DNA from 2 places in the Limnohabitans sp. 103DPR2 genome. Region 1 is predicted to be linked to the other one. Evidence: riboswitches for the same ligand, from Rfam matches in the RefSeq annotation. Region 1 holds a riboswitch; the other holds the start of a gene.
The links. Region 1 has a riboswitch for glycine ahead of L103DPR2_RS05130 (D-amino acid dehydrogenase). Riboswitches for the same ligand answer to the same signal wherever they lie in the genome.

Region 1 (16,221 bases):
TCTTGGGCTGGGCCGCCATGACTGGCGAAGTGGGCGCAGAAGCCGCCATTCTTTTCCTGATCATTTTTCTGTGGACGCCGCCCCATTTTTGGGCGTTGGCTTTGTACCGCGTTGAGGACTATCGCAAATCAGGCTTGCCCATGTTGCCCGTTACGCATGGCAATGATTTCACACGGCTGCAAATTTTGCTCTACACCTTTTTGCTGGCAGCGTCTTGCTTGATGCCGTTTGCATTTGGCATGAGTTCTTGGATTTACTTGGCAGGCGCCGTGGTGTTGAGCATCGGCTTCATTGCCTATGCCGTTGCACTGTTTAAAAAATATTCAGACGAATTGGCGCGCAAAACATTTCGCTTTTCGTTGATTCATCTCACGGCGCTCTTTGCAGTACTGCTGCTCGACCACTACATCTTGACTTAAGTCAATTTTTCAGAAGCACTTGGCATTGCGCCACAAGTCTTCATCTAGCGAAACCCCTGATGGTCAGCTGACACACCTGTTCATTAAACTTTGTGCACACCACAAAGAGGTTTTCTATGGCTGCCATTCAATCTGACCTTCCCTTGCTCAGCCCTATGACTTGGCTCATAAAAGGCTTTGATGACATGCGCAAAACGCATTTTGTGGGCGCTTTTTATGGCTTGGTGTTTGTTGTACTGGGATATGCCCTCGCGCTGGTCTACGCCCATTATTGGAAGGCCACCATGGGTTTGACGGCCAGTTTTTTCTTGCTTGGGCCGATTGTCTGTACGGGGCTTTATGAGTTGTCTCGCCAAGTGCAAAAAGGAGAGGAAGTCAGCCTGCCCAAAAGCATGAAAGCTTGGCTGCCCAATTGGAAAATGATGGGCTTGTTTGCCATCCTGTTGACGTTTCTGATGATTGTTTGGGCGCGTGTTTCAATCGTCTTGTTCGCGCTGTTTGCAGACCAAGAATACCCGCATCTGCAAAGTTTAATTTCTCAAATCGTCGATTTCAAAAACATCGAGTTTCTGTTGGTCTGGACGTGTGTTGGCGCCATTTTTGCATCCCTGGTTTTTGCAATCTCAGTCGTCTCTGTGCCCATGCTGCTAGACCGATCAACCGACACCCTAGAGGCCATCTTCACCAGCGCCAATGCGCTGTGGAACAACGCGCTGGTCTGCTTGCTATGGGCCAGCCTGATCGTTTGTTTCATTGGACTGGCGCTGGTTTTTTTCAAACCTTTGTTGGTGATCACTGCACCCCTGATTGGTCATGCCACTTGGCACGCCTATCACGCCTTGGTCTTGCCCGATTAAGGTTTCCAGCGCTTGAGCAGCAAGGCATTGGTCATCACACTGACCGAACTCAATGCCATGGCCGCACCAGCCACTACAGGGCTCAGGTAGCCCATGGCTGCCAGTGGGATGCCTGCAGCGTTGTAGGCAAATGCCCAAAATAAATTTTGCCGAATTTTGGCCACTGTAAGCGCAGAAATTTCCAAGGCGCCAGCCACCAAGGCCACATCGCCCCGCATCAACGTGATGCCTGCGGCTTGCATGGCCACATCGGTGCCACCGCGTCTGCCATCGGCATTCAAATTGGCCATGGCCAAACCCACATCCGCAGCGGCCAATGCCGGTGCATCGTTGATACCGTCTCCAACAAAAGCCACCACATGCGGCGCATCAGTTGAATGGGCTTGCAAACTTTTGACCAAGGCTGCTTTGTCGCCAGGCAATACTTCTGCAAACACCTCATCAGGTTGAAGTCCTAAACGTGCCGCCATGGCTTGTGCTGCGCCTTTGTTGTCACCCGAAATCATGACCAGCCGAAGTCCGCGCTGACGCAATAACTTCAATGCAGCTTGCACGCCAGGTTTGGGCTCGTCGCCAAACGCCAAGACTGCCAAAGGATTGACGCCAGCGTGCGAGCGCTCAGCCAAGATCGAGACAGTGGCACCGTCGGCCTGCATGCTTGCTGCCTGTGCTTGCCACGGTCCGTCTGGCACATTGAGCGAGTCCATCCAACGCAAGCTGCCCAACAACAAATGGCGGCCCTGCACATGGCCTTCGCTACCAAAACCTGGCACCGCCTTAACGTCGTCAGGCACCACGAACTGCAAGCTCTGTGTTTTGGCTGCTTGCACCACAGCATGCGCCAAGGGGTGTTCACTTCCGCTTTGCAAGCTGGCGGCCAACATCAACAGTTGATCGTCCGAATCAGAGCTTGGCACATTTTGTAAATTGACCGACGTCAAGGAAATCAGCCTTGGCTGACCCACGGTCAAAGTACCTGTTTTGTCAAAGGCGACGGTGTCAACTTTGTGGGCAATTTCTAGAGCCTGCGCATCTTTGATCAGGATGCCGTGCTTGGCTGCCACGCCAGTGCCCGCCATGATGGCGGCGGGTGTGGCCAAACCCAAAGCACAGGGACAAGCGATCACCAGCACAGCCACACTGTGAATAAGCGAGACCTCAAGGCTGTGACCCGTGAACCACCACGCCAACAAGGTGATCAATGCCAACACCAACACCACAGGCACAAACACGGCCGATACCTGATCCACCAAACGCTGAAGAGGTGCTTTGGCAGCCTGCGCATCTTCAACCAAGCGAATGATGTTGGACAACACTGTTGTAGTGCCTGTGGCACTGACCGTGACCAGCACGCGGCCCTCACCATTGATGCTGCCACCCGTGACGCGTGCGCCAACATTTTTAGGGACAGGCAAAGGCTCGCCCGTCAGCATGGCTTCATCAACTTGTGTCTGTCCTTCCAGCACCATGCCATCGGCGGCAAAACGTTCACCTGGCAATACCAGCATGCGATCGCCCACCAACAATTCTTCGATGGGAATTTCGACTTCACCATCGGCTGTGATGACGCGCGCTTTTTCAGGGCGCAGTGCATGCAAGGCCCGAATGGCATCGGTGGTTTGACGCTTGGCACGTGCTTCAAGCCACTTGCCTAGCAAAACCAGGGTAATGACAACGGCAGAACCTTCAAAATACAAATGCACCATGTGCCCATCGGCTGCCGTCAGCCACAGCCATATGGACAACAACCACCCGGCTGAGGTGCCAATGGCCACCAACAAATCCATGTTGCCACTGCCGGCTAGCAAGGCATGCCAACCCGCTTTGTAAAAACGTGCGCCCAGAATAAATTGCACAGGTGTGGCCAATAAAAACTGCCACAGCGCAGGCAACATCCAATGCTTACCAAGTGCATCGCCCAACATCGGCAGAACCAAAGGTGCACTGAGCAACAATCCAACAGCGACAGGACCGAAACCAGACCATGCGCCAGCGGGTGCTTGTTCCAAATGTTCTGGGGTCAAGGGCTCGTAACCTGCATCGCGCACTGCACGTCGCAAGCGGGCTTGCTGTTCTTGCGCATTGAGGGCGCCAGACTCTGGCGACTTCCAAGTGACCCTCGCAGATTCAGTGGCCAAATTCACACTGACGTCTTTGACATCGGTCAACTTTCCGATAGCGCGTTCCACCCGCGCAACACATGACGCGCAGGTCATGCCACCAATACCAATATCGCAGGACAATTCAGACATAGGCTAAGCTTACATCTAATTTATTGAGAGGAGTTGATCATGAACAACACATTTCAAGTTCAAGGCATGACTTGTGGCCATTGCGAAATGGCCGTTAAAAAAGCCATCAATCGTTTAGATCCTGAAGCCAAAGTGGTCATCGACCGACCTGCAGGCAAAGTGGACGTAGAGAGTTCCAAAGCGCGCGAAGAAATTGCGCACGTCATTGCAGAAGAAGGTTACACGGTAGCCGCTTAAAGCACCGACAAACGCTGTACTGCTGCCTCGCGCAGCACTCTGGCCAAGGGCACTTCCGACCTTGACTTAAGAGAGACCCAACCAAAGCGGGCATTGGCATTGAGCGCCGGCGTCATTGGCAAGGCCACCAAATCAGGCGCCAGCGCGCGAACAGCCAAGACCACGGCCTGCGTGCTTCTGGCCACATCCAACAAACTCGATACTTCTTCGCAGCGCAATTGGATGAGTTGATCTGGGTGCGCTTGTGCACCATATTTTTCAGTCAATAGGCGCGCCACCTCATCACTCAAGGGCGTTGATGCAATGGGGTAATCAAGCAGTTGCTCAAAGGTGACTTGCTTCAGTTTGGTCAGCGGATGTTTTTTGTTGCACATGAAAGTTCCTGGCAACTCACACAAGGGCTCTACTTTCAAATCAGTCGATGGAGTGAGTGAGCGAATGTCCAGGATCAACGCATCCAACAATCTCTCCCTGAGTTGTTGAACCAACAAAGTGGTGGCACCCCTTGCAATTTCCAAACGTGCGCCGGGACATTCATTGGCTACATAAGTTAAGAGGGGGGTCATCCACAAAGCGCCCGGACCCGAGCCCAATCCCAACTTCAGTTGGCCATGACGTCCTGTTAACAGGTGCTTGCTGCTCTGCTTCAAGTTGTTGGCGGCATCCAGTAATTCGCGCGCTTGCCCCAGGATGTGATGTCCAAAGGGCGTCAGTTCATTCTTGCGCCCCACTCTGTCAAACAAGGCTTGTCCCAGTTCGTCCTCCAGAGATTTGATACTCCGGCTGAGGGCGGGCTGCGTGAGGAACAGCCTTTCAGCCGATTTGCTGAACGAGCCATTGGCGGCCAATTCGATGAAGTGCTTCAGTTGGACCAAGGTCATCGGTTTTTTCCATGCATTTAAATCATGCTAATGAATATTATTATGCATTTGACTTGGATTCAAGCCATTTTTAGGATGAGGGCACTATTTATCCAAAAGAGGAGACAAGAAATGAACGCAGTGGTTGAAAAATGTTTCAAGAGTGCATCCGCAGTTGTGGGCATGTTGCTCGTGGCCGGCACCGTCTTGGCGCAAACCTACCCCTCAAAACCCGTCACGTTGCTGGTGCCCTATCCAGCCGGTGGTTTGTCTGACGTGATTGCCCGCACAGTGAACAACACCTTGTCAAAAAATCTGGGACAGCCCGTGATTGTTGACAACTTGGGCGGAGCAAGTGGTGCCATTGCAGCACAAAAGGTTTTGAACTCACACTCTGACGGTCAAATCATTTTCCAAGGTTCGCCCAACGAATTGATCTTGGCACCCTTGGCGATTTCGGCTGTCAAATTCAAGAGCGAAGATTTCCGTTTGGTGCAAATGATTTCTACAGCACAGATTGCTTTCTTAGCTCGCAAAGATTTGCCTGTGAACAATGTCGATGAATTCTTGGAATATGCGCGCAAAGAAGCCCAGGCTGGCCGCCCCATCACATACGCCAGCGTGGGACCTGGCTCTTTTTACCATTTGCTGGGTGAGCATTTGTCCAAAGTGACCAACATTCCCATGACCCACATTCCTTACAAGGGTGGCGCACCCGCTAACCAAGATTTGATTGGTGGCCAAGTTGATATTTTCTTAGCGCCATTTGGCAAAGCATATGAAGAATTGCAAAAGCAAGGCAAGATCAAAATTTTGGCCATGCTCAACAGCGAGCGTCTGGATTCCGTCAAAGCTTATCCTGCAATTTCAGAAAGCAAGTCACTGAAGAACTTCACTTTCAATATTTGGACAGGCTACTTTGTCAAAAAAGACACACCAGAAGCCATTGTCCAAGTTTTGCATAAAACCATCACGGACTCTCTGAGTGATTCCGCTGTTCGCAGCGGCCTGGAAGCCAACAGCCAACTGGTTGCCAAACCCTTGTCATTGCAAGCCGTTGACAAAGCTTATGCAGATGGCACCGCACAGTTCCGCGCCATTGCCAAGTCCATCAACTTGCAACCGCAATAAACATGACCTACTTGCGCGAAGCGCTCACAGCCCGAGTGGGTGAGTTCATCCAACTGCGGCGAGACATTCACCGCCACCCCGAGTTGGCGTTTGAAGAACATCGCACCGCTGAGTTGGTGGCGTCCAAGCTTGAGTCTTGGGGCTACCAAGTGCACCGCGGCTTGGGCGGCACCGGTGTGGTGGGCACCCTCCAACGTGGCACCAGCACACGCAGCTTGGGCCTGCGTGCCGACATGGATGCCCTGCCCATTCAAGAGGCCAGTGGCGCCGAATGGTCGAGCACCAAGCCCGGTCTGATGCATGCCTGCGGCCATGATGGCCACACCGCCATGCTGCTGGCGGCCGCCCACGAGTTGGCGTTGAACAGCGAGTTTGATGGTGTGCTGCACCTCATCTTTCAACCGGCCGAAGAAGGCGGTGGCGGCGCACTGCGCATGATGCAAGACGGTCTGTTTGACTTGTTCCCTTGCAATGCCATCTTTGCCATGCACAACATGCCTGGCGTACCTGTGGGCAAATTTGTGTTTCGCAGTGGCAGTGCCATGGCGTCCAGTGATTACGTCACCATTCGCGTGAATGGCACAGGCGGACATGGCGGTATGCCGCATCGCGCTGCCGACTCTTTGGTCGCTGCAGCGGCCATCGTCATGGCTTTGCAAACCGTGGTGTCTCGCAATGTCGATCCACTGCACACCGCTGTGGTGACGGTGGGCTCCATTCAAGCTGGCAAGGCCAACAATGTGATTCCCGCGTTGGCCACACTCGAATTGAGTGTTCGCGCTTTGGACCCGGGTGTTCGCAAATTGCTCGAGCAACGCATCAAAGCCATTGCCACATCGCAAGCCGAAAGCTTTGGCTGCATGGCCGAAGTCGACTGGAAAGAAGGCTATTGCGTGTTGGTGAATTCAGAAAACGAAACCAATTTTGCAAGGCAAGTGGCTTTGGATTTGGTCGGCGCTGAGCGCGTTGTTTTAAATGGTCCGCCTTTAACTGGCAGCGAAGATTTTGCCTTCATGCTGGAAAAAATTCCTGGCAGTTATTTGCTCATTGGCAACGGTGATGGCGAATCCGCGGGCGCGTGCATGGTGCACAACCCTGGTTACGACTTCAACGATGACAACATTGCAACAGGCTCTGATTATTGGGTACACTTGACGAAGGAATTCTTCAAGTCTTAATTTAAAGATTCGATTGACATCGGGAGAGATTGCTCCAGAAGCAACGCCGAAGGAGCAACCGCCCCGGAAACTCTCAGGCAAAAGGACCGATGTCATCTTTCATTCTGAAGAGTGGTTTGCGTTTTCGTCCGCAAACCCACCGCAGGAGCAAGCAACACCCCAGCGTGTTGTGAATCTCTCAGGTCCAAAACAGAAGGGGCGCCAAAGGCACAGATGTGTCATGGCCCAACCCTTTGACGTTTTGAAAGATCTGAATCATGAAAACTATTGCCATTGTGGGCGGCGGCATCACCGGCGTCACGACTGCTTATGCACTGGCCAAGCGGGGCTTCTCTGTCACCTTGTTTGAGCGTCACCGCTATGCCGCCATGGAAACTTCATTTGCCAATGGCGGACAGTTGTCGGCCTCGAATGCAGAAGTTTGGACCCACCCCTCCACCATCATCAAGGGCTTGAAGTGGATGCTCAAAAGTGATGCACCACTGCTGGTCAATCCCAAACCCAGCTGGCACAAAATTTCTTGGTTTGCAGAGTTTATGGCTTCCATGACGGCTTACGAAAAGAACACCATTGAAACGGCCAAACTGGCTGTTGCGGCACGTCAACATTTGTTCGCTTGGGCAGAAGCTGAAAACATTGATTTTGATTTAAAGAAGCAAGGCATCTTGCACATTTACCGCGACAAAAAAGGCTTTGACCACGCTGGCAAAGTTTCTGAAATGTTGGCCAAGGGTGGCTTGCCACGCCATGCGGTGACCCCCGAAGAAATGAAAGCCATCGAACCCACTTTGGCTGGCCAATACTACGGCGGCTATTTCACAGAAAGTGACTCTACGGGAGACATCCACAAGTTCACCAACGGTTTAGCCATGGCTGCAAAGCGTTTAGGTGTTCGCACTTTGTATGACCAAGACGTCACCAACATTCAAAGCGACAACAACCAAGTCAAGATCAGTGTAGCCCACTCAGATGCGCCTACCAGCATTCATACGTTTGACAGCGTGGTGGTGTGCGCAGGCGTTGCCAGCAACCAATTTGCTTCACAACTGGGTGACCGCGTCAACATCTACCCTGTCAAAGGCTATTCCATCACGGTCAATTTGAACGACGCTGAAAGCCAAGCAGGCGCACCGCAGGTCAGCTTGCTGGACGACGAAACCAAACTGGTTACTAGCCGTTTAGGCGAAGACCGATTCCGTGTGGCGGGCACGGCTGAATTCAACGGCTACAACCGCGACATTCGCGCAGACCGCATCAAGCCATTGGTCGATTGGGTCAACCAATGCTTCCCCAAAATCAACACCCGCTCCGTGGTGCCATGGGCTGGCTTGCGTCCCATGATGCCCAACATGATGCCCCGCGTGGGTCGTGGCAAAGCTGCCAATGTGTTTTACAACACAGGTCACGGTCACTTAGGTTGGACATTGTCTGCCGTGACGGCAGACATGGTGGCGGAAGTGGTGGCGGCTCAAGCTTCTGCTGAGCGTGCCACGATCATTTCAGGATCGACCAACCTGGCACGTGTGTCCACGTAATAACCGCCGTATTCGGTGTACTTCAAGACAGCACATTGACATGTGCTGCACTTGAAGACGTCGCAGCGGTTGTAGGGAAAGTAGTCCACTGCAATAGGCGCGTTCGGTGAGTCGTAGCGCGTGCCCTTGGGATGGAATTCTTCGAAGGTCAATTCCATTTGGCCTTCGGCTAGTTCTTGCCTAAGAGTGCCTGCAGCTTGCATTTGGTCAGCGGGCCAGCGTGCGTCGGGTACGCTTTCCCAGCCTTTGCAGATTTTCAGGGCGCAGGTGCAGTGATGCGGTGCTTGAGCAGCCAGTGCTTTCAGCTGTTCCGCTTTGAAGGGGTGTTCATTTGACATGCCTCTATTTTGCGCGATGCAAGGGACAACCCGCCACGGACATGTCAGCCCTCAAAATGTTGCCATTCGTAGAGTCTGTGCAATACAAAGTTTTGCGGTCTTTGCCACCAAATGCCATGTTGGTGAGCGACGCGCCTTTGGGTCCCGTCAGAATTTCTTCGGGTTCCGCCCAATGTGACAGCACCCACACATAAGCCAATCCTGGATTGGCCACCAGCAGTCGACCACTTTCATCCATGGCCAAACCGTCAGGACCACTCGGTCCATAGGAAGTGAAAAACTGCCCTACTTTAGACACACTGCCATCGCTCAACAAAGGCATGCGCCACACAGAATTTCCGCGCGTTGCAGCGACAAACAAAAACCGCTCATCGGGTGACAACACGATGCCATTGGGGCTGGGCACATTGTTCAGCAACAGGTCTAACTTGCCATCGGGCGACAGTCTGTACACCCGCCCAGAGGGGTCGTGCATGCCGGTTTGCCCTTGGTCTGTGAAATACACATTGCCCCGGGCGTCCAGCACCAAATCATTCACACCTTTGAAGCTTTCGCTATTGCGGCGCTCAAGGAAAGATTTGACACGCCCCGTTTGAATGTTCAGGCGCATCAAACCGTTTTTGTAATCGGTGACCAGCAACTCGGTCTCGCTTAGAAACTTCATGCCATTGGGCTCACCATCCCATTGCGCCACCAAGTCCCACTCTCCTTTTGGATCAATTCGAAACACACGGCCAAAAGGTATGTCGGTGACGTAGAGGTTGCCATGCGTGTCAAATACCGGGCCCTCCAAAAATGAATCCGCCAATCGCCCGCCCTGATTCACATCGGCCCATTCACTGCGCACGCCAGTCTGCCTGAATTTCTCAGGCATGGCGCTAAATATTTCAAGAGGTCGAATGAGTGGATTTTGAAGTATGAGCATGTGGCAACCTAAAGTGCATTGTCACTCTTTTTTAATGCCCGCAGCCTTCACTGTGGCAGCCCATCGCTGGGTCTCGCCTGCCAAGTACTTTCGAAACTCATCAGGTGTAGAAGCCACAATGCGCGAACCCAGGCTCTCGAACTTGGCTTTGACTTCGGGAATTGCCAACACCTCTTTCACCGCGACCTGCAGACGATTCACAATTTCAGGAGAGGTGCCTTTGGGCAAGAAAATACCGTTCCACTCATAAGACTCATAGGGCTTGCCAATCACTTCGGTAACTGTCGGCACGTCTGGGAAAGCAGGGTTACGTTGTGCAGAAGTAATGGCCAGCGCCCTGACCGTGCCACTTTTGACATGACCACTGATGGCAGGCAAATTGAAAAAGCCCATGTCCACTTCAGCGGCAATCACCGCGGTCACCGCAAGGCCACCACTCTTGTAAGGGATGTGCAGCATGTTGACGCCTGCAGCCTGGTTCATCAACTCAGGTGCCATGTACTGCACCGTGCCTTGCCCACCGGAACCAAAAGTCAATTTGCCAGGCGATTGCTTGGCCGCCTTCAGGAAGTCTTGTGCTGTGGCAAATGTGGAGGTTTTAGGCACCGTCAGCAACATGGGCGTCACACCCACTTGCGTGACAGGAATCAAATCTTTTTCTGCATCGAATGGCATTTTTTGCAAATGTGGATTGATCGACAACGGTGTTGCGTCGTACAAAACCGTGAAGCCATCGGGTGAGGCTTGCGCCACAGCTTGCTCTCCAATGACGCCGCTTGCACCAGCTTTGTTCACCACCACGACGGCGGTGGACAGCTTGGTGCCCAAGTGCTGCGCAATCAGCCGTGCCAACGCATCGGCAGTTCCGCCAGGCGCATAGGGCACCACAATGCTGACAGGCTTACCATCAGGCCAAGCGGCCATGGCTACGGGTGTGCTCAGTGTGAAAGTCACACCTGCTGCCCATAGCAAAGCGTTCATTAATCGTCGGTTCATGTTGTCTTCCTTTTTTAAGTTGTTCAAACTGTCGCAATGGGTGTCACGGGTGATCCTGCTGCACCCGGCAAACGCAAGGGCGGTGCAGTCAGTAAAAATCGAGAGCGCTGATTCGCTCGAAGCCATAGTGCCAATGGCGTGAGCAACCACAACTCACCCAAGTGGATGCCGTTTTTGAACAGGCAATGTTCGTGCAAGGGCAAGCGCGGCCGTTTCATACCAGCAGGCTTGGTGAGTGACACAGATTGAACCAACTCCACGGCAGGGTTGTCGGCCACCAAGCAGGCCAGACGTGTCTCTGTAATCCAATTCAGCAGTTGTGGATCTTCGCCATCCAGACCACTGCCCGTTTCATGCAGGTGTTGTAGGTCGGGTTGCTTGTGCATGTTCAGCAGGGTGTCTGCAAAACCAGTGTGCAAGCACACCATGTCACCGGCTTCAATCTGGACCTTGTCTGCATCCAAAATGCGCATCAATGCGTCATAGCCCACAGCAAGTTTTTTGCGACCCAAGTGTTTTTCCAAATCAATCAACACACCTCGCCCCTGAACGCCATGTGCCGCCAAATTGGCAACACCCAAGGCGTTTGCATCTGGGTCTGGATAGCGTGCCCAATCGTTTGCAGCGCTTGAATCGGTCGAACCGGGGTGAATCTCAACGCCTGCTCTAAAGCCGTTGTAGAAAACAGCTTCAGCATCGCCATCACCGTCGGCATCAAAGCGGCTACCCATGTGGGCCAGACTGTCCCACTGCGTTGAATATTGCGTGTTCATCAGCATGACTTCGTCGCACACGACATCGGTCAAGTTGGGATCTTCTGTGGCGTATGACCAGCAATAGCCCTGAACGCCTGCGCTGACACCATCTCGCAAAGTTCCGTACAAACGCGGGGGCATGCGCCGCGCGTTCAAGGACCGTCCACCAGGCACATCCAAGGGCAAGGACAAACAAAATGTCAGTCCTTCCCTGACCTCCGCAATGCCTTGACGCACCTTGTCTGGTGTGACCAAGTTCATTCGTCCCAAACGATCGTCTGGGCCAAACTCTCCCCAGTGGCTGCCAGGCGGTGCGTTTTTCCAGCGTTGCATCATGATGGCTAGAACCTTATGCAGAAACCGCTTGAGAATATTTACTCAAAACTGCGAGCACATTCTTGGCCGCTCCTACACCCATGTTGATGTAAGCATCGCTGGTAACGCCGCCAATGTGAGGGCTTAAAAAGATTTGTGGCACACCCTGAAAAATGTGAGGTGCTGTCATCGGCTCTACAGCAAAGCTGTCTAGACCTGCGGCAAACACATGGCCACTTTGAACCGCCGCCAACAAGGCGGGTTCATCCACCAAGCCGCCGCGCGCTGTGTTGACCAGCATCACACCAGGCTTGCAAGCGGCCAAAGTTTGGGCATTGATCAACTGCCGGTTTTCTGGCGTGAGCGGGCAATGCAGTGAGATGGCATCGGACTCTCGCCACAGGGTATCAAAGTCAACGGCTTGAATGTAATCGGGCAAGTTTTTGGCGAAGGGGTCAACACCTAAAACTTTCATGCCCATGGCATCGCACATTTTGGCAAAGCGTTGGCCAATGGCACCCAAACCGACCAGGCCGATAGTGCGGCCATGCAGTTCAACACTTTTGTGCGTTGCTTTGTCCCAAAATCCTGCATGCATGCGCTCGTTCAAGTGCACCACCGATTTGGCACAGGCCAGCAGCAAAGCCATGGCTTGTTCAGCCACAGCAGCGGCATTGGCACCCACTGCAGCGCAGACTTCAATGCCGCGCGCTTTTGCGGCTTCTTTGTCGATGGTGTCGGTGCCACTGCCGTGCTTTGAGATGACTCGCAAAGCCGGTGCCGCGTCCATCACTTCAGCCCCCACACTGCCGTAACGAACAATGATGGCCACAGGATTGTGACGCTGGCACAAAGCGACCATGTCTGGCGTCTGCGGTGTTTTGCCTGCATACACAATTTCAAAATCAGTCAGTAACGCCAAAGCTTGCGATGCCAAATCTGCGCCTGTCACGATGACAACGGGGCGCGTACTCACAGCGTTTCGCCTTCTTTTAACACGCCAGCTGCCACCAGCGATGACAGCAACCAAGAAGCGCTGGTGTTGCCTTCCTTGATTTGCGCAATGCGTTTGGCCTCGTCCACCACTTTTTTGTCAGCCAAGGGCAACAAGCCAGGCAGCTTTTCGCGCTCAACCACCACAATGCCATCGGCATCGGCCAACACAAAGTCGCCGGGGTTGACAGACACGCCACCACAAGAAATGGGATGACCAATGCGGCCACCAATGTTTTTGGTGGGGCCATTGGGATTGGTGCCCACAGAAAAGACGGGGAAGTCCATCTCTTCAATTTCCAGACTGTCGCGCACAGCAGCATCCACAATCACACCAGCTATGCCCAATTGTTTGCAGGCTGTCATCATGATGGTGCCCATCAACGCGGCAGTTTGATCTGCCTTGCCATCAATCACCAACACATCGCCAGGCTTGGCCATGGCAATGGCGGCATGGATCATGAGGTTGTCGCCAGGGCGAACCTCCACCGTCAATGCCGGGCCCGCCACTTTCATGTGAGGACGCAGCGCACTGATGCGGCCGTGCATCACACCACGTCGGCCCGCCACATCGGCAAAAATAGCCGCCTGATGGACGGATGCTTTTTGCACCAAGTCGGCGGGCACACGTTCAAAATTTTTAACAATATCTTGGCTCATAAAAATCCCAAATTAAAAATTAATCAGTCAGCGCGGGCGCCGGACTCTTTAACAACCTTGCCCCATTTGACGAGGTCATCACGCATCAGCTTGGCAAATTGTTCAGGCGTTCCACCTGTGATGTCCAAGCCTTGATCGCCCAGTTTTTTGCGCAAGTCTTCTGCGCGCAAGGCTTTGTTCACTTCAGCATTCACAGCTGAAACCACCTCTGCCGGCAACTTGGCGGGGCCTAACAATCCAAACCAGGTGGTGGCTTCAAAACCCTTCAAACCAGACTCGGCCACTGTGGGAACATTGGGCAAGTCGTCTGTTCGTTTAGCAGATGTCACTGCCAATGCCCTGAGCTTGCCGCTCTTGATATGACCAATCAGGGTGGGTACAGAGGAGACGTAGACCTGTACATTGCCACCGATCACATCGGTCAAGCCTTGGGCGGCACCCTTATAGGGAATGTGCGTCATGCGAACGCCCGCTTCTTTCTGCATCAACTCAGTGGCCAAGTGCGCCACCGTACCGCTGCCCGAGCTTGCGTAATTGATGGCATCAGGTTGGGCTTTTGCTGCCGCTAACAATTCACCAAATGTTTTGTATGGCGAATTGCTTGCCACCACAAAGACCACGGGTGAACTGCCGATATTGACAATGGGCGTCAGGTCTTTTGAAGGGTCATAGGGCAGCTTGCTGTAGAGGCTCGGATTGATGGCCAAGTTGCTCGTTTGGCCAATGACCAAATTCAAACCATCGGGCGCGGCCTTGGCAATGGCGTCCACCCCAATATTGCCCCCTGAGCCAGGCTTGTTGTCGTAAATGAACGTCCATTTGGTGTTGGACACCACTTTGTTACCTACCTCGCGTGCAATCAAATCAGTGCCACCACCTGCCGGAAAGGGCACAACCACGCGGATGGGCTTCGAGGGCCAGTTTTGCGCAAGAGCGTTGAATGCCAGTGTGGTACCGATCAAAAGAGTTGCCAATGTACCCTGCGTCAAGAGGCGACGCGCCAGCACTGAATGAGTCATATTTGTCTCCAAAAGGGAAGAATTGTTTGAGATGGATTGTTCATTCATCTTTCATTGAATACAATGGTATTTCACACAGTGAAAGATGTTTCATGGCACGAAAATCCAACGCGGCACCCACCACCGATGAACCCCAAAACGACGGCGGCGTCATCGCTGTGAAACGGGCTTTGCAAATTCTGGAAGTCTTTGAAATTGGCGACCAGCACCTTTCACTGGCAGAACTCAGCCGACGAACAGGCCTACACAACACCACCGTTTTGCGACTGGCGCGCACGCTGGCCCTTTCGGGCTACATGGTGCAAAAGGAGGAAGGCACTTGGCGTTTAGGTGCAGCCGCGGGTTGGCTAGGTGCACGCTACCAAGCCGGTTTTGACATCAACGATGTGGTGGAGCCCACATTGCGACAGTTGTCCGCTGAAACCAAAGAGAGCGCTTCTTTTTATGTACGCGAAGGCGATGTTCGCTCATGCATTTCTCGCATCGAAGGACCGCAATCGGTACGCCACCACGTGCGCATTGGCATGCGATTGCCATTGAACTTAGGTGCCCCAGGCAAAGTGATCTTGGCGTTCTCTGGCACAGGCGGGGACGAATATGAAACGATTCGTCGTCGGGGTTATCACATGTCAATGGGAGAAAGAGACCCAGAGGTTTCCAGCGTGGCAGCGCCAGTGTTTGGATTGAACTGGCGACTGTTGGGCTCGATGTGCATTTCTGGCCCGACAGCACGCTTGAGTAAAAGCAAGCTGCAAGTCCATGCGAAGACTGTGATGAACGCGGCCAACCAGTTGTCATATGCACTGGCTGGATCGGCGTCGCAAGAGACACCTAAGGTGATTTCAACTTGGCATCCTTGAGGTATTCGTCAACACTTAAAAGACAGAATACAACAGCGGTTCACTGCCTCTCTCAAACTATGCAGCTTTCAAATAAGCATTGACCAATTTCACCCAATAGCTGGCAGCGATCGGCAAGATCGCGTCATTGAAGTCATAGCCTGGGTTGTGCACCATGCAACCACCTGTGTGGTGATGTTCACCTTGGCCATTGCCCACAATGAGGTAACAGCCAGGGCACTCTTGCAGCATAAAGGAAAAGTCTTCGCTGCCAGTTAAGGGTGCCAAGTTGGGCATGACACCCTTGTCACCCAACCAGTCCAAGGCCACTTGCTTGGCAAAGGCCGTGCTGGCTTCGTCGTTGATGAGCGAGGGGTAGCGCCAGTCGTAATCCACATCGGCCTGCACGCCCATGGTCTGCGCTTGTGATTGAACCAAATCGGTAATGCGCTGTTTGAGCATGGCGCGAATTTCTGGATTGAAAGCGCGCACCGTTAAGCGCATGGTGACATTTTGAGGAATGACATTGGCAGCTTCACCGCCATGAATGGCACCCACAGAAATGACGGCCATTTCACGTGGGTCCACATTGCGAGAGACCACCGTTTGCAAGGCCACCACAATGTGAGCTGCAGCCACCACAGGATCGGCTGACAAATGCGGCGCAGAACCATGGCCACCTTTACCTCGCACTGTGATGTTCACAGTGTCAGACGATGGCATGAAGGCACCCGCGCGGAAACCAAACTGCCCTTCAGGCATGCCCGGCATGTTGTGCAATGCGAAGATGGCATCGCATGGAAACAGTTTGAACAAGCCTTGCTCCACCATCACACGGCCACCACCCAAACCTTCTTCGGCGGGCTGGAAAATCAAATTCAAAGTGCCGTCAAACTGCGGATCTTGCGCAAT
Region 2 (16,221 bases), 1.3 Mb from region 1:
TGTCGGCGGTCACGCCTGCGGCCAATTGAACTTTGTCACCGTCCACAGCAGCCAACACAATGGCAGCGGATTTCAGTTTGTCTTTCAATTTGTCCATCGTGTCGCGCAATGTTTTGGCATCAGCACCTGGCAGCAAGGCGGCCAAGACTTTCACGCCTTTCACATCAGTCGCTTGCGTTATGAGCTCATCGCCTTGTGACGAAGCCAATTTACCTTTGAGCGCGGCCATTTCTTTTTCCAAGGATTTCACTTGGTCCAAGACTTGGGCGATGCGGCTGTTGAGTTCTGAAGGCGCTGCTTTCAAGCTGCCAGCTGCTTTGGAAACGGTGGCTTCCAAAGACTGCAAGTAAGCCAAAGCATTGCCACCGGTCACAGCTTCAATACGGCGCACGCCTGCGGCGACACCGCTCTCAGCAACCACTTTGAACAAACCAATGTCACCGGTACGGTGCACGTGGGTACCGCCGCACAGTTCACGGCTAGAGCCGATGTCCAACACGCGCACGGTTTCGCCGTACTTCTCGCCGAACAACATCATGGCGCCGGTTTTTTGTGCCGACTCAATGTCCATCACTCGCGCTTGCGTAGCGGGGTTGGCCCAAATTTCTTGGTTCACTTTGGCTTCGATGGCCAAGATTTGTTCATCGGTGATGGGGGCGTTGTGCGCAAAGTCAAATCGTGTGCGCTCGGCATTCACCAAGGAGCCCTTTTGTTGGACGTGGTCGCCCAGCACTTCGCGCAAAGCTTTGTGCATCAAGTGTGTGGCCGAGTGATTGCGCACAGTGGCGGCGCGCACGTCGGTATTCACTTGGGCTTGTACTGCGTCGCCCACTTTGAGGCTGCCTTCCAGCAACACGCCATGGTGACCAAACACATCCGCCTTGATCTTCAAGGTGTCGGCCACTTCAAACTTGGCGCCTGCTGTTTGCAACAAGCCCTGGTCGCCCACTTGGCCGCCCGACTCTGCATAAAAAGGTGTGGTGTCCAACACCACCACGCCGTTTTGACCGGCTTTGAGTTCTGTAGCAGGCGTGCCTTCCACATACAAAGCCAATACTTTGGCGGTGGCTTGCAGTTCGTCGTAACCCACAAAGGTGTTGCCTGCGCCGGTGTACTCCAACGCACGGTCCATTTTGAATTTACCGGCCGCACGGGCTTGGGCTTTTTGACGTTCCATGGCCGCGGTAAAGCCGGCCTCGTCCACGCTTAAATCGCGCTCGCGGCAAACGTCGGCCGACAAGTCCAAGGGGAAGCCATAGGTATCGTGCAATTTAAAAGCCACTTCGCCGGGCAACACTTTAACGCCGCCTTCCAGCGCTGCGTCCAAAATTTGCATGCCCACTTCCAAGGTTTCAAAGAAGCGCTCTTCTTCAGCCTTCAAGATGTCAGTGATGCGTTTTTCTTGTGAGGCCAAACTGGGATAAGCCGCGCCCATCAACTTCACCAGGTCGGGCACCAGCTTGTGGAAGAACGGTGTTTTTTGACCCAGCTTGTAACCGTGGCGAATAGCACGGCGCACAATGCGGCGCTGCACATAACCACGGCCTTCGTTGCTGGGCACCACGCCATCGCTCACCAAGAATGCGGTGGCGCGAATGTGGTCGGCAATGACTCGCAATGACTTATTTTCCAAATCTTTGCAGCCTGTTTCACGCGACGCAGCTTTGATCAATGAATCAAATATGTCGATTTCATAGTTGCTGTGCACGTGCTGGAGAATGGCTGCCAAGCGCTCAAGGCCCATGCCGGTGTCAACGCAAGGTGCAGGCAAGTTCTTCACGCTGCCATCGGGCTGCATGTCAAATTGCATAAACACGTTGTTCCAAATTTCAATGTAACGGTCGCCGTCTTGCTCTGGGCTGCCGGGGGGACCACCTGGAATTTCGGGGCCGTGGTCGTAGAAGATTTCAGAGCAAGGACCGCAGGGGCCGGTGTCGGCCATCATCCAGAAATTGTCGGACATGTAGCGTCCGCCTTTGTTGTCACCAATGCGCACCACGCGCTCGGGTGGCAGGCCAATTTCTTTCGTCCAAATGTCGTAGGCTTCGTCGTCTTCGATGTAGACCGTGGCCCACAGTTTTTCAGCGGGCAATTTGTAAACTTGGGTGAGCAGTTCCCAGGCCCACTTCAAACTGTCGCGTTTGAAGTAATCGCCAAAGCTCCAGTTGCCCAACATTTCAAAGAAGGTGTGATGACGTGCGGTGTAACCCACGTTTTCCAAATCGTTGTGCTTGCCGCCCGCGCGCAAGCAAGCTTGCACCGACGCTGCGCGCACATAGCTGCGTTTGTCGGTGCCCAAGAACACGTCCTTGAATTGCACCATGCCAGAGTTGGTGAACATCAAGGTGGGGTCGTTGCCGGGAACCAAGGGGCTGGACGCCACCACGGTGTGACCTTTTGACGCAAAAAAGTCGAGGAAGGTTTTGCGAATCTCAGCAACAGAAATAACAGGTGTGCTCATGGCAGGGTATCTTTATGAAAGCCTTACTTGGCCTAACTTTCCATTATAAGATTGCCGATGCTGCGAATCGCGCCTCAAAACTCTCTTGGAGACCCCTATGGACATGAAAACATCCCCTTTGGCCCTGTTGAAGGACCCCACCCTGCTCAAAACCGACGCATTGGTCAATGGCCAGTGGGTCAAAGGCAGCAGCCGTTTTGATGTCAATGACCCCGCCACAGGTGCCAAATTGGCCGATGTGGCCAACCTGGGCGCCCAAGATGCAGAGGCCGCCATTGCAGCGGCCAATGCCGCCCTGCCCGCCTGGCGCGGCAAAACCAGCAAAGAGCGCAGCATCTTGCTGCGCAAATGGTACGACTTACTGATGGCCAATGTCGAAGATTTGGGTCGCATCATGACTGCAGAACAAGGCAAGCCCTTTGCAGAAGCCAAGGGCGAAGTGATGTACGGCGCCAGCTTTGTAGAGTGGTATGCAGAAGAATCCAAACGCGTCAATGGCGAAACACTGCCCCAGTTTGACAACACACGTCGCCTCTTGGTCATCAAACAACCCATCGGCGTTTGTGCTGCCATCACGCCATGGAACTTCCCATTGGCCATGATCACTCGCAAGGTGGCGCCTGCATTGGCCGCCGGTTGCACCGTTGTCATCAAGCCAGCAGAGCTCACCCCTCTGACGGCTTTGGCCGCTGGTGAATTGGCCATGCGTGCTGGCATTCCCGCTGGTGTGATCAACTTGCTCACCGCCGATTCAGACAACAGCATTGCAGCCGGCAAGGTGTTCTGCTCTAGCGACATCGTGCGCCACATCAGCTTCACAGGCAGCACCGAAGTGGGTCGTATTTTGATGGCGCAATCGGCACCCACTGTGAAGAAACTCTCATTGGAATTAGGCGGCAATGCGCCCTTCATCGTGTTTGATGACGCCGACATCGATAGCGCTGTAGAAGGCGCTATGGCCAGCAAATACCGCAATGCAGGACAAACCTGCGTATGTGCCAATCGCATCTACGTGCAAGAGTCGGTGTACGACACCTTTGTGCAAAAGTTTGCCGCCAAAGTCAAAGCCTTGAAAGTGGGCAACGGTTTTGAAGAGGGTGTGGTGCAAGGCCCACTCATCGAACCCGCTGCTTTGGAAAAAGTCACACGTCACGTCGAAGATGCCAAAGCCAAAGGCGGTGTGGTGTTGGCAGGTGGCAAAGCTTTGAACGGTCAGTTCTTTGAACCCACCGTCATTGGCAATGCCACATCCGACATGCTGTGCGCGCGCGAAGAAACCTTCGGTCCCTTTGCACCGGTCTTCAAATTCAAAACAGAGCAAGAAGCCATAGCTGCCGCCAACAACACCGAGTTTGGCTTGGCCAGTTATTTCTACAGCCGCGATGTGGGCCGCATCTTCCGCGTCAGTGAAGGTTTGGAATACGGCATGGTGGGCATCAATGTGGGCATCATTGCCACTGAGCATGTGCCCTTTGGCGGCGTGAAGCAATCGGGCTTGGGCCGCGAGGGCTCACACCATGGCATGGAAGAGTACCTCGAGATGAAGTACTTGTGCATGGGCGATATTTTAAAGTGATAGAAATGCATCACCGCATCTCCACCAAGGAGATGTGACACCAACAAAAAAGCCGCTTCACAGCGGCTTTTTTGTTGGGAGAATTTTCTAATGGGGTTTAGAAAATTAGCTTCACACCCGTTTTACTTTGCAAAACTTCTTGCGTCACACCGGGGGCCATCTCCACAACCTTCAAACCTTCAGGCACAACATCCATCACAGCCAAATCAGTGATGATGCGATCCACAACGCCCACACCCGTTAAAGGCAATGTGCACTGGGGCAAGATTTTCAAATCTTCGGTGCCGTCTTTTTTCTTGGCCACGTGTTCCATCAAGATGATGACGCGCTTCACGCCCGCCACCAAGTCCATGGCGCCGCCCATGCCCTTGACCATCTTGCCTGGAATCATCCAGTTGGCCAGGTCGCCCTTTTCGCTCACTTGCATGGCGCCCAGGATGGACAAATTGATTTTGCCACCGCGAATCATCGCGAAGCTGTCATGACTGCCAAAGATGGAAGAGCCTTTGATGGTGGTCACTGTTTGTTTGCCCGCATTGATCAAGTCGGCGTCGACTTCATCTTCTGTGGGGAATGGGCCAATGCCCAGCATGCCGTTTTCAGATTGCAGCCACACTTCAATGTTGCTGGGCACATGGTTGGCCACCAAAGTGGGAATGCCAATGCCCAAGTTCACATAAAAGCCGTCTTGTAATTCGTGGGCAGCACGCGCCGCCATTTGGTCTTGATTCCAGCTCATGCTCAGACTCCTGCTTTCTCTGTGATGGTGCGTTTTTCAATGCGCTTTTCGGGGTGCTTGTTGAGCACCAAGCGATGAACATAAATGCCAGGCAAGTGAATTTGATCGGGCACCATGTCGCCGGTTTCCACAATCTCTTCAACTTCCACAATGCACACCTTGCCGGCCATGGCCACCGCAGGATTGAAGTTGCGCGCTGTTAGGCGAAATTGCAAGTTGCCTGATTTGTCGGCGCGCCATGCTTTCACCAAAGACACGTCAGGCACCAAAGCGCGCTCCATCACGTAAGTTTCGCCATCAAACTCACGCAGCTCTTTGCCATCTGCCACCACTGTGCCCACGCCTGTTTTGGTGAAGAAGGCTGGAATGCCCGCACCGCCGGCGCGCAGCTTTTCAGCCAGCGTGCCTTGGGGGGTGAATTCCAATTCCAATTCACCCGCCAAAAACTGACGCTCAAATTCTTTGTTCTCACCCACATAGGATGAAATCATTTTTTTAATCTGACGTGTTTCAAGCAACTTGCCCAAGCCAAAACCGTCGACACCCGCATTGTTCGAAATGGCGGTGAGGTTTTTGCATCCAGAGTCGCGCAGCGCATCAATCAGGGCTTCAGGGATACCGCAGAGGCCAAAGCCACCCACAGCAAGCAGTTGACCATCTGCCACGACGCCTTTCAGCGCCTCGGCCGCAGAGGGGAAAATCTTGTTCACAGGGCACTCCTAAGAGGGGAAAGACTTAAAACCCATAGTGTAATAGGTGAATAGAATCGGAAAACTGACAAGGATTGACCATGACCAGCACCGCCAAAGCCCAACGCTACCCCGTACCTGAGCTCAAAGATGTTCCCGAAGACATTCGCGCCAAGATTTTGGAGGTGCAAGAAAAGGCTGGTTTTGTGCCGCAAGTCTTTTTGGCTTTTGCGCGCAGACCCGCAGAGTGGCGCGCGTTCTTTGCTTACCATGACGCCCTCATGGTGCCCGAGTCTGTAGGTCGCACCAGCAACCTGACCAAAGGCGATCGCGAAATGATCGTCACCACCACCAGTGCGGCCAACAACTGTTTGTATTGCGTGGTGGCCCATGGCGCCATCCTGCGCATTTACGAAAAGAAGCCCTTGGTGGCCGATCAAGTGGCGGTCAACTATCGCAAAGCAGACATCTCACCGCGGCAGCGCGCCATGCTCGATTTCGCCATGAAGGTGTGTTTGCACAGCGACCAAATTGAAGATGCCGACTTTGCGCCTTTGCATGCGCATGGCTTAGACGACGAAGACATTTGGGACATTGCGGCCATTACAGCCTTCTTTGGTTTGTCCAACCGCATGGCCAGCTTCAGCAACATGATGCCCAATCCTGAGTTTTACTTGATGGGTCGCGTGCCCAAACAAAAATAACAGGCTCTCGGCGGCTTGCTTTTTCAGGGCGTCACGCGAGCCCTGATTTCGTCCGGCAAGTTCACGGCTTTTTGCAAAGGGAAATCCACCCAAATTGTGGTGGCGCCGCCTGCCGCGTAAATCACACCAGGCTTGTCCACCAGCTCCAAGGTGCACCAGCTCTCAAAAGTGGTGCGCGCAGGGTCGCTAACATACATTTTGGCCAGCACATTCCCTGGGTATTCCAGCTGTTTGTAGAAATTGCAAAAGGCATTCACGATGACGGGCCCCTGCCCTTGCGGATTAGGCTCGCAGCCAATCGACTGAAAATAATCAATGCGCACGGTTTCCAGATATCTAAAGTAAACCGTGTTGTTGACATGCCCCATGGCATCCATGTCACCCCACCGAATGGGGATGATCATTTCGTGAACTTTTTTCTTGATCTCTGGTATTTCAAATTTCATCGTTCATCTCGACTAATTGCATTGGCCTAAGTCATCATTTAGGTGACTTGATGAAGGCAGATTCTGCCTCTTCCACGCTTAAAATGGACAGATTGCCATATTTGGCCCCTAAATTTCAACTTGATGTGAGTCCACCATGACACCCGAAGAGATTTTGAATACACACGGTCCCCGCGAATCCATGGAATACGACGTGGTGATTGTGGGCGGTGGCCCAGCAGGTTTGTCAACGGCCATTCGCTTGAAGCAATTGGCCCAAGAAAAAGGCACGGAAGTTTCTGTGGTGGTGTTGGAAAAAGGTTCCGAGCCCGGCGCGCACATTTTGTCGGGCGCCATCATGGACCCCATTGCCCTGACTGAACTCTTTCCCAACTGGAAAGAAATGGGCGCCCCTTTAAATCAACCGGTCACGGAAGACATCTTCTTGATGACCACTGAAAACGGCGCCACACGCGTCCCCAATTTCGCCCTGCCACCCTGCTTTCACAACGATGGCAACTACATCATCAGCTTGGGCAACCTCACCCGCTGGTTAGGCGAACAAGCCGAAGCCTTGGGCGTGGAAATTTTCCCTGGCTTTACAGCGGCAGAAGTTTTGTACAACGCCGACGGCTCCGTCAAGGGTGTGGCCACTGGCAACATGGGTATCGGCAAAGATGGCGAGCCCACCGACAATTTCCAATTGGGCATGGAACTGCACGCCAAGTACACCGTGTTTGCCGAAGGTGCACGCGGCCATTTGGGCAAGCAAGTGATTGCCAAATTCAAATTGGACGATGGCAAAGATCCACAAAGCTACGGCATTGGCATCAAAGAACTTTGGGAAATTGACCCTGCACGTCACAAAGCTGGTTTGGCTTTGCACAGCGCCGGTTGGCCCTTAGACGAAAACACTTACGGCGGCTCTTTCTTGTATCACATGGAAGACAACAAAGTGGTGGTGGGTTTTGTGGTGGGCTTGGATTACACCAACCCTTGGCTCAGCCCCTTTGAAGAGTTCCAACGCTTCAAAACGCACCCCAACATCCGTTGGTACTTTGAAGGCGACGAGGCCAAAGGCATTGCGCCGGCCAAACGCATTTCTTATGGTGCGCGTGCCATTACGGCAGGCGGACTCTTGTCTTTGCCCAAAACAGTGTTCCCAGGTGGCGCCTTGGTAGGTTGCGATGCGGGGTATCTCAATGCCAGCCGCATCAAAGGAAGCCACGCAGCCATCAAGACTGGCATGTTGGCAGCCGAAGCGGCCTATGACGCATTGCAAGCTGGACGCGCGCATGACGAACTCAGCGCGTACCCAGAAGCTTTCGAGAACAGCTGGTTGCACACCGAGTTGAACAAGGCCCGCAACTTCAAGCAGTGGTTCAAAAAAGGCCGCACAGTGGGCACGCTCATGACCGGTGTGGAGCAATTTGTGTTGCGCGGCCATGTGCCCTGGACGCTTCGCCGTGCAGCGGCCGACCACACTTACCTCAAGCCTGCTGCCGAATGCCAACCCATTCAATATCCCAAGCCCGATGGCAAGCTCACGTTTGATCGATTGTCGAGTGTGTTCATCAGCAACACCAACCACGAAGAGAATCAACCAGCGCACCTCACCTTGAAGGACGCCAGCGTGCCGGTGGGCATCAACTTGGCCAAATTTGCAGGCCCCGAGGCGCGTTATTGCCCTGCTGGCGTTTACGAGTACGTCAAGAACGAAGACCAATCCGATCGCCTGCAAATCAATGCGCAAAACTGTGTGCATTGCAAAACCTGCGACATCAAAGATCCTACGCAAAACATCGTCTGGGTCACACCAGAAGGCGGTGGCGGACCCAACTACTCAGGCATGTAAAAAGTGCTGGCAGGTTCAAAAGACCTGTTTATAATTTGAGCCGTCAGGAGAGTGCAGGCTTGTAAAAGACTGCCACCGAAGGCGCAGGAAATTTTTATATTTCTGAACGCTCAGGTACCCAGGACTGACAAACGTTGTTAACTTTGTTTAGCAACGCATCCTCACTGGAGAGAGAGGGCGGACCATCCGGTCGAACCCTCCACCGAAGGCGCAACCCGCAGTGAGTCTTTCCCCCGAAAGACACAACCGGCGAATCGCTCAGGTAAAGCGGACAGCGAGGGCAACCCATGATTTCGGTCATGGTTTTACTTTGCCCTTGGAGAATTGAATTGTCCGCTGACACCGCTTTGCTCAACACCCCCCTTAATGCTTTGCACATCGAACTTGGCGCACGCATGGTGCCCTTTGCGGGCTACAGCATGCCTGTTCAATACCCCATGGGTTTGATGGCAGAGCACCATCACACACGCGCCGAAGCGGGCTTGTTTGATGTGTCGCACATGGGTCAATTGCGTTTGGTCGGTCCCGATGCTGCTGCGGCATTTGAATCCTTGATGCCTGTCGATGTAATCGATTTGCCAGTGGGCAAGCAGCGCTATGGCTTGCTGCTCACCGACGAAGGCACCATCATTGACGACTTGATGTTTGTGAACCGTGGCACCGATATTTTTGTGATTGTGAACGGTGCATGCAAAGCGGGCGACATTGCGCACATTCAAGCGCGCATTGGTTCGCGTTGCAAAGTCATTCCCATGCCCGAGCGCGCCCTCTTGGCTTTGCAAGGTCCTAAAGCGGTTGATGCTTTGTCACGCATGGTGCCAGGCGTTGAAAAGTTGGTGTTCATGACTGGCGCAGCGTTTGAATGGCAAGGTGCGGATCTGTTCATCACACGCTCTGGCTATACCGGTGAAGATGGCTTTGAAATTTCTGTCGGCAACACCGAAGTGGATGCGTTCGCCCGCGCTTTGTTAGCGCAAGTGGAAGTGAAGCCCATTGGTTTGGGTGCTCGCAATTCCCTGCGCCTCGAAGCGGGATTGTGTTTGTATGGCAACGACATCGACACCACCACCACACCCATCGAAGCAGGTCTCAACTGGGCCATTCAAAAAGTACGTCGCACAGGCGGCGCACGCGCTGGCTGTTTCCCTGGTGCCACCATCGTGTTGGGCCAATTGGATGGCACGCATCCCCTGACTCGCAAACGTGTGGGTTTGATTGCGCAAGAACGTGTGCCCGTTCGCGAACATGTGGAACTGCAAAGCTTGCAGGGCGTCAAGATCGGTGAAGTGTCCAGTGGTTTGCTAGGTCCCACCGCCAATGTGCCTGTGGCCATGGGGTATGTGGACGCAGCCAATGCTGCAATGGGCACGGTTGTGAATGCCATGGTGCGCGGCAAAGCTGTGCCCATGACGGTCAGTGCCATGCCTTTTGTTCCCAATCGTTATTACCGCGGCTAAATAGCACCCAACAATTGTGATCTGACCCCGATAATTAATGTTGATCTGACCCCAATTAATTTATTCAAGGAGAGAAAAATGAGTTTGAAGTACACCGAAGAGCACGAGTGGATCAAGGTTGAAGGCGATGTGGCCACTGTGGGCATTACGCACCATGCGCAAGACGCTTTGGGTGATGTGGTGTTTGTGGAGTTGCCAGAAGTTGGCAGTAGCTTTGAACAGAAAGCTGTGGCTGGCGTGGTCGAGTCTGTGAAGGCTGCAGCCGATGTGTACATGCCCATCAGCGGTGAAATTACAGAAGTGAACGAAGCCCTGCGTGAAGATCCCTCTTTGGCCAATACCGATCCCCTGGGTGCCGGTTGGTTCTTCAAAGTGAAGTTGTCAGATGCATCTCAAGTGAATGCGTTGTTGGACGAAACAGCGTACACAGCGTTTGCGGCATCCCACTGAAATCTGAATTGAAACTTTGTTGCTTGTATTGATCGAACTTTGCGTTTGAAAGCCCTACCATGTTGATGTCATCTGCCACCCCTTTAAGCCAACTCGAAAACGACAGTGAATTCATTGCACGCCACATTGGCATCAGTGAAGCAGATGAGCATCACATGTTGTCCGTCATTGGTGTGGCATCTAGGCGTGCTTTGATTGAAAGCATCGTGCCAGCTTCGATTGCGCGCAGCCAAGCCATGAAGTTGCCTGCGCCAGTGACTGAAGCCAGCGCATTGGCAGAGCTCAAAGCCATGGCGCAACAAAACAAGATTCTCAAAAGTTTCATTGGCCAGGGCTATTACGGCAATCACACACCCGGCGTGATCCTTCGCAACATTTTGGAAAACCCAGCCTGGTACACGGCCTACACGCCCTACCAAGCCGAGATCAGCCAAGGCCGCATGGAAGCTTTGGTGAATTTCCAAACCATGGTCTGCGATTTAACGGCCATGCCCATTGCCAATGCCTCCATGCTGGACGAAGCCACAGCAGCTGCCGAAGCCATGACCCTGGCCAAACGATCGGTCAAATCCAAAAGCAACAACATCATTGTGGCGGGCGATTGCCATCCGCAAACGATTGAGGTGATTCAAACACGTGCTGCGCCATTGGGCTTGAATGTGTTGGTGGGCTTTGCGCCTGAGTTGATGAAGCAACACGACTACTTTGCAGTGGTCGCGCAGTACCCTTCCACAGCGGGCATGATTCACGATTTGAAAGATGTCATTGCACAGGCCCACGCTGCGCAAGCCGCCTTTATCGTTGCCGCAGATTTGTTGGCCCTCACCTTGGTCACACCCCCCGGCGAATTGGATGCCGACATTGTGGTGGGCACCACCCAACGTTTTGGCATGCCCATGGGCGCCGGTGGCCCGCACGCAGCTTACCTTGCGTGTCGTGACGATTTCAAACGCTCCATGCCTGGCCGCTTGGTGGGCGTGAGTGTCGACGCACATGGCAACCCAGCCTATCGCTTGGCTTTGCAAACCCGCGAGCAACACATTCGCCGCGAAAAAGCCACCTCCAACATTTGCACGGCACAGGTCTTGCCCGCCGTGGTGGCCAGCATGTACGCTGTGTATCACGGTCCCGTCGGTTTGAAGCGCATCGCGCAACGCGTGGCCAGTTACACAGCCGTTTTGGCAGAGGGCTTAGAACAACTGGGTTGCAAATTGGCGCACAAATCTGCGTTCGACACTTTGCAAGTGATCACCGGCGCACGCACAGATGCCGTGTTACAAAAAGCCTTGCTCAAAGGCATGAACCTTCGCAAGCTCTCAGCCGACAGCATTGCCGTGTCTTTGGACGAAACCACAACGCGCAACGATATTGAAGCCCTTTGGTCTAGCTTTGCAGAAGGTGGCCAAGCCCTGCCCGACTGGACACCTTTTGAGAAGGGTCGCGCCAGCCTCATTCCTACTGGCTTGCGACGCACCAGTGCGTACCTCACGCACCCTGTGTTCAATCGTTATCACTCCGAAACAGGCATGCTGCGCTACATCCGCCAGTTGAGCGACAAAGATTTGGCCCTCGATCGCAGCATGATTCCGCTGGGCTCTTGCACCATGAAGCTCAATGCCACCAGCGAGATGATTCCCATCACGTGGCCTGAGTTTGCCAACGTGCACCCCTTCGCACCCGCCGATCAACTCAAGGGCTATGCCCTGCTAGATGAACAGCTACGCGAGTGGTTGTGCCAAGCCACCGGCTACGCAGGCATCAGCTTACAACCCAACGCAGGCTCACAAGGTGAATACGCTGGCTTGTTGGTCATCAAAGCTTTCCACGAAGCCAAGGGCCAAGGCCATCGCAACATCTGCCTCATCCCCTCCAGCGCCCACGGCACCAATCCCGCAAGCGCTCAAATGGCGGGTATGCAAGTGGTCGTGACGGCTTGCGATGCGCAAGGCAATGTCGACATGGCGGACCTCCAAGCCAAGTGTGAACAGCACAGCGCCAATTTGGCGGCGGTCATGATCACCTACCCCAGCACGCATGGTGTTTTTGAAACGCAAGTCAAAGCGCTGTGCGAACTGGTACACCAACACGGCGGCCGCGTTTATGTGGACGGCGCCAACATGAATGCGCTGGTGGGCGTTGCAGCGCCTGGCGAATTTGGCGGCGATGTGAGCCACCTCAACTTGCACAAAACATTCTGCATTCCGCACGGCGGTGGCGGCCCAGGTGTAGGCCCTGTTTGTGTGGTCGAAGATTTGGTCCCTTACCTGCCAGGTCATGCCACCGGCGGCTTGAAAGTCAACGGCGTAGGTGCTGTGTCTGCGGCGCCTTTGGGCAATGCTGCCGTGCTGCCCATCAGCTGGATGTATTGCCGCATGATGGGCGCAGAAGGTTTGAAGCACGCCACAGAAGCCGCCATCTTGGCTGCCAACTACATCAGCCAACGCCTGGCAGATCACTACCCAACGCTTTATGCCAGCGTCGGCGCCAACGGCAAAGCGGGTCACGTGGCCCACGAGTGCATTTTGGATTTGCGCGGCTTGAAAGAGACCAGCGGCGTGATGGCCGAAGACGTGGCCAAGCGCTTGATGGACTATGGCTTCCACGCACCGACACTTTCCTTCCCAGTGGCCAACACTCTCATGGTGGAACCAACCGAAAGCGAAACCCTGGAAGAGCTTGATCGCTTCATCGACGCCATGATTGCGATTCGCAACGAAGTGCGCCAAATTGAAAACGGCGATTGGCCACAAGACAACAACCCCCTCAAGCATGCACCGCACACAGCCGCCAGTTTGATGGCCGCAGATTGGAACCGTCCTTATTCGCGCGAAGTGGGTGCTGCGCAAGCAGGACGCCCATTGAGTAGCGTGAAGTACTGGCCGCAAGTGGGCCGTGTGGACAACGTTTACGGTGATCGCAACCTGTTCTGCAACTGCGTGCCCATGAGCGACTACGCCTCATGAGCACTTTACAAGTTCAACGCGTTGATTACCTCAACGAAAATGATGCAAAAGCACTGGTCTTTTTGCTCGACGCCTATGCGCAAGATCCGATGGGCGGCGGCGAGGCACTCAAGCAAGAGGCTACTGAGCGTTTGTGCGCAGACATGGCACGAATTCCAGGCGCTGCCAGTTTCATTGCTTGGTTAGACGGCCAACCCATTGGCCTGATCAATTGCTTTGAAGGCTACTCCACCTTCAAAGCCAAGCCCTTGCTCAACGTGCACGACATTGCCGTCTTGGACGGTCACCGTGGCCAGGGTGTTGGCCAAGCGCTGCTTCAAGCCGCCGAAGCCCATGCCCTTTCGCGAGGCTGCTGCAAGCTCACCCTGGAGGTTTTAAGTGGCAACGCACCAGCCATGCAAAGCTACAAACGCTTTGGTTTTGAACAATACGAACTCGATCCAGCTGCCGGACAAGCTCAATTCATGCAAAAGTGGCTGTAAAGTCACGGGTGCATGAACCCCTCACCGAATTCAAAGCCTTTTAGCGTCTTAAGCGTCATCCCCCCGATGACGCAGCTCAACACGCCCTACCCGTCGACGGCCTATCTGACGGGCTTTTTACGTTCGCGCGGGGTGGCTGCAACACAAGAAGATTTGGCCCTCAAGCTGGTCTTGAATTTGTTCACGCCACATGGCATGGCGCAAATTCGCGACAAAGCACTCTTGCTGCCAGAAGCCAAGCGCAGTGCCAGCGTTAATTTTTTCTTGGATTTCTTTGAGCGCTACGAAAACACCATCGCCCCCACCATTGCTTTCTTGCAAGGCAAGGACAGCACCCTCAGCCACCGCATTGCAGGCAGAGGCTTCTTGCCCGAAGGGCCACGCTTTACAGCGCTGGACGCTTACGACGATGGCGAATCAGCCGACCCCTTGGCCTGGGCCTTTGGCGCCCTAGGTCAACAAGACCGTGCACGCCATTTGGCCACTTTGTACTTGAACGACTTGGCCGATGTGCTGCGCGACGCCGTCGACAGCCGTTTTGAATTTGTGCGTTATGGTGAATCCTTGGCGGGCAGCCAGGCCACGTTTGAGCCTTTGGCTGAAGCCTTGGCCGCACCGTTGACATTGATGGACGAGACACTGCAAGCACTCACCCTGAAGGCCATTGAACAGCATCAGCCGTCTTTGGTTCTGCTGTCCGCGCCCTTTCCTGGCGCGGTCTATGCCGCATTCCGAATTGCGCAGTGCATCAAGCAGCATCACCCGCACATTCACATTGCACTGGGCGGTGGTTTTGTGAACACCGAACTGCGCGAACTTACAGAGCCTCGCGTGTTTGACTTCGTCGACTTTGTGACCTTAGATTCTGGCGAACGTCCTTTGTTGGCCTTGCTTGAACATTTGCAAGGTCAGCGTGCTACAGGACGTTTGGTCAGAACCTTTGTTCGCAAACCAGACACTGGCACCGTTCAATTGATGAACTGGTCAGAACCCGATGTGCCCTTCGAAGAAGTGGGCACCGCCACTTGGGATGGCTTGCCTTTGAACGACTACTTGTCTTTGCTCGACATGCTCAACCCCATGCACCGATTGTGGAGCGATGGTCGTTGGAACAAACTCACAGTTGCGCATGGTTGCTATTGGAAAAAATGCAGCTTCTGTGATGTCAGCCTCGACTACATCTCTCGCTACGAAACAGCTTCTGCCCAATTGCTGGTGGATCGAATTGAAACCATTGTGAAAGAAACCGGCCAAACAGGTTTTCACTTTGTCGACGAAGCCGCACCTCCCAAAGCCCTCAAAGCTTTGGCCGAAGAATTGATTCGCAGAAAGGTGCACATTTCTTGGTGGGGCAACATCCGATTTGAAAAAACCTTCACACCTGAATTGGCAGAATTGTTGGCCGAGAGTGGCTGCATCGCCATGTCGGGTGGCCTGGAAGTGGCCTCCGACCGCTTGCTCACGTTGATGAAAAAAGGCGTGTCAGTAGAACAGGTGGCGCAGGTCACGAAGGGCTTCTCAGAAGCAGGCATCTTGGTCCACGCCTACCTCATGTATGGCTTTCCAACCCAAACGGTGCAAGACACGGTGGATGCGTTGGAGTACGTGCGGCAGCTTTTTGAGAATGGCTGTATCCAAAGTGGCTTCTTCCATCGCTTTGCCTGTACCGTTCACTCCCCCGTGGGTTTGAATCCTGAAGACTACGGCATCGAATTGATTCCCTTGCCGCCTGTTTCATTTGGCAAGAACGACATTGGCTTCATTGATCGCACGGGTGTTGACCATGACCTACTTGGCCTTGGTTTGAAGAAAGCCATCTACAACTTCATGCATGGCATTGGCTTGGAAGAAGATGTGCGCACATGGTTTCAAGATGCACTGATGGAACATGCAGGCGGTAAAGCCCCCGCCTTCAAGATTCCCAAGAGCACCGTTTCACGCCGTAAAATTGAACAAGCCTTAGGGCACTGAAAAAATTCAAGCGTGCGTGAGTTGCATGAACTTCGACAGGTCGAACACCGAGTTGGGTGCAACCGGCATCAAGCCTTTGGGCAAGGGCTTGAAGTTGAACGGTAAATTGTTCACTTTTTGAACCTGCGAATTAGCGGGCACCGCACTGACCAGCGCACTCAATGAGAAGTTTTTCAAAAAGTCCTGTTCAATTCTCAAATACTCTTCGTACAAGAGATCAACTGCCACTGTCTCGGTACTGGGTCTCTTTTCGTGATCAGATGGGTCATTGATTTCGAAGCACTTCACAACGTCCCATGCCGTCAAGGTTTGCAAATCTCTCTTCAACTGGTAACCGCCGCCAGGTCCCCTTGAAGCTTGCAACAAGTCGTTTTGCTTCAAGACTTTGACCAAGCTTTCTGTGTAAGACACAGACAATTCTAGAAATTGGGCAATGCTGGCCACAGTGA

Region 2: linked by a shared signal. The riboswitch ahead of gcvT (glycine cleavage system aminomethyltransferase GcvT) and the one ahead of L103DPR2_RS05130 (D-amino acid dehydrogenase) in region 1 are both predicted to bind glycine.

The regions. Positions count from the first base shown of each region.
Region 1 covers NZ_CP011834.1:1,033,153-1,049,373, reverse strand. Annotated here, with positions in the region: gene cyoE (heme o synthase) at 1-419, shown strand, start outside; gene L103DPR2_RS05160 (DUF2189 domain-containing protein) at 536-1,276, shown strand; gene L103DPR2_RS05155 (heavy metal translocating P-type ATPase) at 1,273-3,528, opposite strand; gene L103DPR2_RS05150 (heavy-metal-associated domain-containing protein) at 3,568-3,765, shown strand; gene L103DPR2_RS05145 (LysR family transcriptional regulator) at 3,762-4,646, opposite strand; gene L103DPR2_RS05140 (tripartite tricarboxylate transporter substrate binding protein) at 4,758-5,756, shown strand; gene L103DPR2_RS05135 (M20 aminoacylase family protein) at 5,759-6,934, shown strand; glycine riboswitch at 6,945-7,033, shown strand; gene L103DPR2_RS05130 (D-amino acid dehydrogenase) at 7,192-8,469, shown strand; gene L103DPR2_RS05125 (hypothetical protein) at 8,403-8,807, opposite strand; gene L103DPR2_RS05120 (SMP-30/gluconolactonase/LRE family protein) at 8,812-9,732, opposite strand; gene L103DPR2_RS05115 (Bug family tripartite tricarboxylate transporter substrate binding protein) at 9,754-10,728, opposite strand; gene L103DPR2_RS05110 (cyclase family protein) at 10,752-11,819, opposite strand; gene L103DPR2_RS05105 (NAD(P)-dependent oxidoreductase) at 11,833-12,774, opposite strand; gene L103DPR2_RS05100 (RraA family protein) at 12,771-13,451, opposite strand; gene L103DPR2_RS05095 (Bug family tripartite tricarboxylate transporter substrate binding protein) at 13,475-14,470, opposite strand; gene L103DPR2_RS05090 (IclR family transcriptional regulator) at 14,563-15,330, shown strand; gene L103DPR2_RS05085 (M20 aminoacylase family protein) at 15,388-16,221, opposite strand, start outside.
Region 2 covers NZ_CP011834.1:2,339,187-2,355,407, forward strand. Annotated here, with positions in the region: gene alaS (alanine--tRNA ligase) at 1-2,461, opposite strand, end outside; gene L103DPR2_RS11215 (NAD-dependent succinate-semialdehyde dehydrogenase) at 2,559-4,037, shown strand; gene L103DPR2_RS11220 (CoA transferase subunit B) at 4,135-4,776, opposite strand; gene L103DPR2_RS11225 (CoA transferase subunit A) at 4,779-5,486, opposite strand; gene L103DPR2_RS11230 (peroxidase-related enzyme) at 5,567-6,169, shown strand; gene L103DPR2_RS11235 (acyl-CoA thioesterase) at 6,193-6,615, opposite strand; gene L103DPR2_RS11240 (electron transfer flavoprotein-ubiquinone oxidoreductase) at 6,752-8,449, shown strand; glycine riboswitch at 8,484-8,586, shown strand; glycine riboswitch at 8,604-8,734, shown strand; gene gcvT (glycine cleavage system aminomethyltransferase GcvT) at 8,749-9,906, shown strand; gene gcvH (glycine cleavage system protein GcvH) at 9,985-10,356, shown strand; gene gcvP (aminomethyl-transferring glycine dehydrogenase) at 10,416-13,319, shown strand; gene L103DPR2_RS11260 (GNAT family N-acetyltransferase) at 13,316-13,801, shown strand; gene L103DPR2_RS11265 (B12-binding domain-containing radical SAM protein) at 13,868-15,772, shown strand; gene L103DPR2_RS11270 (RrF2 family transcriptional regulator) at 15,779-16,221, opposite strand, start outside.